Paraflavitalea devenefica: one gene and its partner. The protein of the gene in region 2 interacts with the protein of the main gene of each other region in a pairwise test. Links are inferred from orthologs where the notes say so. Each region holds a gene or a part of one and is shown on either strand. Other genes may lie near its edges.

Region 1 (3,862 bases), on a different replicon or contig from region 2:
CGGAAGCAATGAGGTGGGAACGGGGCGTGGAAAAATCGGTCTCCACCCGGGAGAGGTATTTGGCCAGCGCCAGGTTCACAAACACTTTACACAGCTCTGCCGGTTGCAGGTTGAAACCGCCCAGCCGTATGATGGATTCGGTCCCTTTTACTTCAGTGTGAAAAGGGAATACAAGCAATAACAGGAAGATACCCACTGCATACCAGATGTTGGCGGTGGCTGTGAAGAATTTACTATCGGTAAGCAGGATGAAAAGTCCCAGTGTAAGAGAGCCAATGAAAAAGTAAAACTGCTTGCTATAGTTGGTTTTAAAACCAAGGAAGCTCTGGATCACATTATCTCCTTCATGGTACGTAACGGAGAATATGCTCAGCAGGCCAATGGCCACCAGGGCGAGGTAAAGCCAGATGAGTACCCAGTCAACACCTTTTGATATAGCAGGATTTCTTTGGCTCATACCGGTTTATTAAGCAAGGATATTTTTGGTGAATAATCTCGGATCGGGCAGTACCAGTGCATGCCTGGAAGATTTTCCTTCCTTAGACTTCGGGAAAGGAGGACGGGTACGTTCGTGCAGGAACTTCTTGATCATCGAACTGTCCTTATACCGCTTTAACCAACTGCCTGCCCTTGCAGAGTCTTCTATATACTGCAGGTACGGAATATAGGAAGGCAGGAGGCTGGAGTTGGCGATCCTGTCTACTTCTTTTTTCCTTTCAGCAGAGAGGCTGTCTTTTAGATATCTTTCCAGCATAAGACCTGCAATGGGCGCTGCCCAGGTATTACCATAACCACTGTTTTCCACTACTACGGCCAGTGCTATTTTAGGATCTTCCCGCGGAGCGAAACAAACGAATACAGAGTTATCTTCCAGTTTGATCCGCCTGCCCTGGATGACGCGGTATTTTTCGGCTGTACCTGTCTTCCCGCAAATGGTAATGCCGGGAACCTTTGCCCTGGAGGAAGTGCCTTCAATTACTTCCTGCATACCGCTGTGTACCGCTTCGTAAGCGTCGTCTGGTATCTGGGTCAATACTTCGTGTTTGACCTTGAATTTATTGAGGATGGTATCGGCTGCCGCCTGTCCGTCTATTTCGCTTACAAAATGCGGCGTATAGTAGTACCCTTTATTGGCGATGATGCAGATGGCGTTGGCCAACTGGAGGGGCGTTGCCTGCATCATATCCTGTCCGATACCCAGCGTAAGGTTGGTACAGGAATTCCAGGAGCCGCGGTATTCCCTGTTGTAACGCGTTGTATCGGGGATCAGCCCGATGTATTCACTGGCGAGGTCAACGCCGGTGCGTTGTCCCAATCCAAATGCATTCAGGTAATCCCGCCATTTTTCATATCCTTTTTTTACGCCCCTGTAGGCCGGGTTATCTACCGAATTCCTGTACACCTGTACAAAGTAGGAGTTGCAGGAATTGGCAATTGCCAGGCGCAGGTTGGCGGCATGGCCGGGATTACTGTGTGTACAGGCCGGTTTACCATGTCCGCATCCAAAGTACCTGCCTGTGCAGGGATAACCGTAGGATGGTGTGATCACGCCTTCGTCCAGTGCTATAAGTGCGCCGAGGGGCTTAAAGGTGGAGCCCGGCTCATAATATCCCTGTATGGCCCTGTTGAGCAGGGGACCGCCTACATCGAGGGTAAGCTGGCTATAGTTCTTTTGTTTATTGGGACCGGTGAGGCTGTTGGGGTCATAGTTGGGACCGGAAGCCATGGCGAGGATGCCGCCGGTTTTGGGATCTATCGCTACTACGGCGCCTACTTTGTTATTGATGAGCTGTTCGGCCAGTTGCTGCAGGTCCATGTCAATATAGGTGCGCAGGTTGCGTCCTGCAATAGCGGCGGTATCGAACCGGCCGTTTTCGTAGTTGCCAACGAGGCGGTTCCGGTTGTCTTTGATCATGTATTGCACTCCGCGCTGTCCCATCAATATATGTTCATAATAGGCTTCCAGTCCGCTGCGGCCTACATAATCGCCCATCCTGTAAAAACCGCCTGAGCGTTTGATGATGGGGGAGTCTGCTTCCGTAATGTAACCCAGTATATGCGCTGCTGCGTTGAAGGGATATACCCGCACAGGACGTTCCACGAGGGCAAAGCCGGGAAATTTCCAGATGTTCTCATCCAGCCGGGCATGCAGTTCGGGTGTGAGCAGGTCTTCAAAAATGGAGGGCCGGTAAGGGCCATTTTTAAAACGTGCTTCCAGTATTTTCTTTTTGTATTCGGCAGTATCTATTCCCAGAATTTCACAGAGGGCAAAGGTGTCGGTTTGTTTGGATTCATTGGGTGTTACCACCAGGTCGTACATGATGGTATTATTGAGGATAGCCCTGTTCTTACGGTCGAAGATAATACCGCGGTCGGGATATTTTACTTTGGGGAATACCGCATTGTCCATGGCCAACTGCTGGTATTTGCCGGAGATTACCTGCAGATTTAGTAATTGTACCAATATAATGAGGAATATTCCCAGGAAGATGAGCCGGATAATATTACTGCGGGATTGGTTAAATAGAGCCATAGGACAGCGTACATGAATCTTGTATCAATGTACAAATTAAGTGTGAGTGTAATGATTAATTTTTATTGTTTTAAGCAGTGTTGGTCCTGAATTTTTCTTTACGGTAGAAAAGTAGTTCAGTAATGAGTATTAACAATAAACTGATGCCGGTTGTTGCCAATACTTTTCCCAGGAAGTACCAGAAGGAACCAAACTGCAGCCATTCCAAAAATACGAGGTATGCATTGTGTAACAACGTTAAAATAAGGATGTAAGTGGCATAGGGCGCTAATCCCATACTGGTGATGGAGGGCGATTTATAGTTCTGCTCGGCGCCTTCCTGCGGGATGAGGATGTTTACCAGGAAGGGACGCAGGTAGGCAATCAGTACGCAGGGCGCTGCATGCAAACCGGGCGTGCTGGTGAAGAAGTCGAGGGTCATACCAAAGAGAAACCCTACCAGTGTTAAAGTGCCACGGGAAATGCGGAAAGGCAGCCACAGGATGTACAGGAAGTAGATGTAGGGAACAATGAAACGGTGTAATGGCGGTATCTGGAATAGCACATACACCTGGATGAATATGAATAAAGCGAAACGGATTATATTTTTAACAAGATCACTCATTGGTTTTAATGGCTTCCTCCAGTTTTTTTTGCTCTTCTTTTTGCAGGTTTTCTATCACGTTAACATGCTCTATATTATAAAAGTCGGTAGCGGCTTTTAATTTAAGGGTGTAGAAGTTGCTGGATTTGTCGTCCACTATTTCTGCCACAATGCCTATCAGGATGCCCTGTGGGAACCGGCTGGAATACTGGCTGGTTATGATGGAGTCGCCTTTATTTACGGGCATGCTTTTGGGCAGGTTGATCATGGTGAGGTAAGAGGCATTTTTCCCATCCCACAACACCTGGCCGGTTTCACCGCTTTTCTTGAGTTTGGCGCTCAAACGGCTCTGGCTGTGCAGCAGGCTCATGACTACAGCAAAGTTGCTGCTGGTAAAGATGACAGAGCCGGCAACACCGGAAGGGCTGATAACGCCCATATCTTTTTTTACACCCTGGTTCTCACCCCGGTGAATGGTAAAGTAGTTGTTCTGGAAGTTGACGGAGTTGTTGACCACTTTGGCTGCGCGGAACAGGTATTTCCGGGTTTGCCCCAGCGTGTCGCGGAAAAGGGAATCACTGACTACCTGTTTGGTGGTATCGGGTGTTTCGAAGTTCTGGAGCAACTGGTTGCGTAACTGCTCATTTTCCTTTACGAGTGCTTCGTTGGTCTTTTTGAGCTTGAAGTAGTATTCTACGTTGTTATATTTTTCATTGACACGGCCTGTTACCTCACTGGCTACGCCC
Region 2 (4,861 bases):
GCCTGTATGGAACGAACTACTGGACGCCCCAGTTGCTGTACATACAGTCGGTTTACTTCATCCGCCAGCGCATGGACGATTCGGCCAAAACATCCCTTGGGCATATCGTTGGTATGTATCCGAATACACCCATGGCTGCCAAAGCCAAAAACCTCATTGATGTATTGGGAAGGCGTCAGCAGATTGAAGACTACCTCACCAAACTGAAAATAGAGCGGCCGAAGGAAGACAGCATGGCCATCATTGACGATAGCCCTGTAGCGCCGGTAGCACAAAAACCAACGGAAGCGCCTCCTGTAGTAAAAGAAGAAGAGCAGGCACGCATCAAAGAAACGACCACCAACCCCAGCGCGGTGAAAAAAGATAGCGCCCTCAATGCGCAAAAGCAGCCTATTGTTACGGATAAGATCAAACGTGATGCACTGGTGATCAATCCTACGGCCATACCCAGGCAACCGGTGCCCGATACAGCACAACAGCAGCCGGTAGTGGCGGCCAGGGACAGCGTGGTAAAAGCCAGGGAAGTGATCGTAGCGCCGGGCAAACCAGCCTTCTTCTACGATCCCAATGCGCCGCACATGGTAGGCCTTGTGCTCACCAAAGTAGACCCTGTATACATCACAGAGGCCCGCAATGCCTTTAACCGGTACAACAAGGAAAAATATTACAACAAGCCTTTACAGATAGGTAACCAGGCGCTCACCGATACCCTGCGGATAATGACCATTGCCGGCTTTGAAAATGCGGATGCCGCCATCGCCTACCTGGAAAAGGCCCGTCAATCGGCTCCGGCTGATCTGATACCCTGGCTGCCTGTTGCCAAATATTCTTTTGTGATCCTTACCGAAGCCAACCTCGGCGTGTTGCAGAATACAAAAGATATGGATACCTATAAGGCATTCCTGAAGCAGCTATTCCCGGGTAAATTTTAACAAACCTATCAAGGTCTGGACAGACAGAACAGGATTGAAAAACAATCACTTATAGATACAATGCAATCTGAGCAGGCTTTAAACCAACTTTAAGTATGGTTTTTGCAGTTGATAAAACAACCCTTCATAAACGTTAATTATTAATATGACCCGTCCTGTTAAGATCTTTTGGCGCATATTTCTGTATGGTTTTCTGACCGTAGTACTATTCCTCCTGCTCATCAACTGGGGGGTATTTGGCGGCATGCCTTCCCTGTCCGAACTGGAAAACCCCTCCATTACATTGGCTTCCGAAGTATTTGGCGATGATGGCACGCCCATGGGGAAATACTACCGCGACCGCGGCAACCGCAGCTATGTGAAATACAATGATATCTCCAAACATGTGATCAATGCCCTGGTGGCCACAGAAGACAAACGCTTTTACGAGCATTCCGGAATAGATGGTATCCGCCTTACCAAGGCCATCACCTCTTTTGGCAGTGCCGGCGGCGCCAGCACCATCACCCAGCAGTTGGCCCTGAACATGTTTGATGAGCGGGCTACCAATCCCGTGGCGCGTATGCTGCAAAAGATCAAGGAAAACATCATTGCCATCAAGCTGGAGCGCAACTTTACCAAGCAGGAGATCATTGCCCTCTACCTCAATACCGTTTCCTTCAGTGATAACGTATATGGCATCCGCAATGCTTCCCGCACCTTCTTTTCCAAGGAGCCCGACCGCCTCACCATTGATGAAGCAGCCGTGCTGGTGGGTATGCAAAAAGCGACCGGTACCTACAACCCAAGGACCAACTACAAAGCCGCTTTCGACCGCCGCAATACCGTAATAAGCCTGATGGCCGATAACAAATACATCACAGAGGGGGAAGCTGCCAAACTGAAAAAAGAGCCCATCCGCCTCAACTATAAGAAAGTGGATGAGAACAATGGCATCTCTCCTTACTTCCTCGATGTGATCCGGGAGGAACTGAAAAAATGGGCCAAAGACAACACGAAGGCCGATGGCGAGGAATATGATATCTATGCCGATGGTTTGCGCATCTATACCACCATCAATCCCCGCATGCAGCTATATGCAGAAGAAGCAGTGGCCAAACACATGCCGGTATTACAACGGGCCCTGGCCGCCCAGCGTGGCGTTAAAACCGATGCGGTATGGAAAGGACATGAAAACATCCTCGAAGGCTACATGAAGAGCAGCCAGCGCTGGAAGAACCTGAAAGAAGACGGCCTGAGCGATGCCGAGATCAAAAAGTCCTTCTACCAGAAAACGCCCATGAAAGTATTTGCCTGGAATCCCAAACGCGAGAAAGATACCGTGATGACGCCCATGGACTCCATCAAATACAACCGCGAAATGATGCAGGCCTCTTTCATGGTCATGGACCCTATGAGCGGACAGGTAAAAGCCTGGGTAGGTGGTATTGATTTCAAGAACTATAAATATGACCACGTAAACCTGAAAACCAAAAGGCAGGTAGGTTCTTCCATCAAGCCATTCCTCTATGCACTGGCTATTGAAGAATATGGTTTCACGCCGGAAACACAATGTGAGAACACGCAACAATACTTCCCTGGTTCCGGTTACGTACCTGCCAAGAACAGGGGACGTACCGGCACCCGCACCATGGCCAGCGGATTGGCCTGGTCTATCAATGAAGTAGCCGCCTATATCATTAAGCAAACAACACCACAACGTTTTTCCGAGTTCCTGAAGCAGATCAACATACCCACCAAAGTAGATCCCTACCCTTCTATCAGTCTGGGTAGCTGCGATCTGTCGTTGTTTGAAATGATGTGGGGATATACCATGTTCCCTTCAGGCGGGTTCAGTACCAAGCCCATCTACATCACCCGTATTGAAGACAAGAATGGCAATGTACTGGCGCGCTTTGATACAGAGCGTAAAGAGGTCATCAGTCAGAGTACAGCCTATACCATGGCCCGTATGATGCAGGGCGCTACCGATTATGGTACAGCGGCCGGTTTACGCGGACGCCTGGGCTTGGCCGAGATGGGTGGCAAGACCGGTACTACCAATGATAACTCCGATGCCTGGTTCTTTGGCTTTACGCCCCAGTTGCAGGCCGGCGTATGGATCGGTTGCGATGACCGGTTTATACGGCTCGATAATGGCCTGGGTGAAGGCGGACGGGCTGCCCGTCCTATCTGGGAATACTTCTTCCAGAAAGCACTGGCCGATAAGACCCTCGCCCTGGACAGGCAGGCTAAATTTGTACAGCCCGAAAACATGCGTACGGAATATGATTATGGTGGCCTCGTTGACCGCACACCCGATCCCGGCGCCGAAGGCGACAACGTAGGCAATGGTACCGCCGATGAATACCTGAGCACACCGGATACCCAAAACATTCCTACCGATTCAAAGCAGGCGATAGAAGAGCAGAAAGTATTGGAAGAAGCCACCAAACCCAAGAACCAGGTGCCTGAAAAAAAGGATACCAAAGAAGAAGTAAAATCCGACGATAAGAAGAAAAAGGATGGCCTCTTCCGGCGCATCTTCGGTGGTAAAAAGAAAGACAAGGAAGAAAATTAAAGAATACAGAAGCCAGGATCCAGCATTCAGAATGGGTGCGTAATCTTTTATGTTCGTTGACTACTATTCATCAACAACTTTAAAGCGCGGCAGCCATGCTGGATGCTGGATTCTGCATTTTATTCCGCAGAGTCTCCCGGAGGGGACTCTGCGGCATAAGAAGCCCTACGCTCCTTTCCTTCTAAGCTGAAAAACCAGTAAACCGACTGCAACAACCAGGTAAGCTAAAAAATAGAACCACATAAAACGTGTATAAATGGGGGTTAGTAATTATTCGGATTAACGTTGGCAACAAGTTTTTTATTTCTTTCACCGCGGGGTCTCCCGTAGGGGACCCTGCGGCAGAACCTCACTAACGTTGACAATGAATTATTTATTATACCGGAACTGTGCACCCTCCATCAACGGATGATTCCCGTACAATCCCTTTTCATCTACCGACAGGTTGAAATTGGCAAAAAACACTTCCATTAACCAGGGCTCAAAGCGGAACTCAAAATAATTATGCGTAGTGTCCGCAACAGAAAACGTAGAATACCGCTCGGGGCAAAATTCAAATAACAGCATGATCGTATCCACTGCCTGCTTAGGCAACGCGATCACGCCTTTCTTATCTGTCGTGAGCACACTATCCATATGACCCGGACTGACCTTAGCATTGACGTAAGACAACAACATGGCATTGTTCTCTATAATGCGGATGGTGGTGTAAGTACCGGGCACCACTTTACTGGTGATCAGTGCAAAATCCTTCGCCGGTTGTGGCCGGCTGTTCAGGACCAGCTTGCCCTCTTTAACCTGCCAGTTGCCGGCGCCATAACGGTCCAGTGCACCATAAGAAAAGAAGAATTGAAAAGTAGAATCTGCATTCAGCTTAAACCCCGAGGCCACTTCCGTTACACCCCTCAGATAATACTCACCTGTCATAGATAAAGTTGTTTGCGCCTGTATACTGCTTACAGGCATGAATAAAAGGGCTGTTCCCAGCCACCGTATAACACGGCTTATTATCATTTACAGGCAAAGTAACCGCACGCCGGACAACAATGATTGTCACATTTAGCGGGATGTATGAAAAACCTGATAAACAGTAGGAAATACTAAATAGAATGCAATCATGGTATTTCCGCAGCGTCCCCTGTCAACTCGTTGAAGTTGTAACACGCGATGCGGGAGACACTGCGGAGAAGCTTCCCCTTACCTTGATATCCCCCGCAGGGTCTCCCACCTCATTACTTCCCCGCAGAGTCTCCTGCAAGGGACTCTGCGGCTTAAATCCCGCTTCAGACAACCGAATGGCAGCCTCCACCTCCCCAACAACCTGCTGCATTGATTTTCAGCTACGTATATATAAATCCGACAGCCATTT

The links. Proteins that work in one complex are often made in the same cells at the same time.
Region 1: the proteins of HB364_RS12020 (region 2) and mrdA interact in binary tests that used the Escherichia coli proteins (3 or more experiments, as listed by UniProt). The link is inferred for Paraflavitalea devenefica from one-to-one orthologs.

Annotation. Positions count from the first base shown.
Region 1 is NZ_JAARML010000001.1:649,486-653,347, reverse strand. The notes cover bases 1-2,954. They hold mrdA (penicillin-binding protein 2), read right to left. Parts: upstream 2,534-2,954; coding sequence 467-2,533; downstream 1-466. Other genes in these bases: HB364_RS02525 (rod shape-determining protein MreD), read right to left, coding at 2,604-2,954; rodA (rod shape-determining protein RodA), read right to left, coding at 1-457. In the rest of the region: more of HB364_RS02525, read right to left, coding at 2,955-3,137; rod shape-determining protein MreC, read right to left, coding at 3,130-3,862. UniProt on the Escherichia coli protein: Catalyzes cross-linking of the peptidoglycan cell wall. Responsible for the determination of the rod shape of the cell. Is probably required for lateral peptidoglycan synthesis and maintenance of the correct diameter during lateral and centripetal growth.
Region 2 is NZ_JAARML010000002.1:587,806-592,666, reverse strand. The notes cover bases 742-3,784. They hold HB364_RS12020 (transglycosylase domain-containing protein), read left to right. Parts: upstream 742-1,077; coding sequence 1,078-3,492; downstream 3,493-3,784. Other genes in these bases: porW (type IX secretion system periplasmic lipoprotein PorW/SprE), read left to right, coding at 742-932. Outside these bases: more of porW, read left to right, coding at 1-741; HB364_RS12015 (hypothetical protein), read right to left, coding at 3,862-4,419. UniProt on the Escherichia coli protein: Cell wall formation. Synthesis of cross-linked peptidoglycan from the lipid intermediates.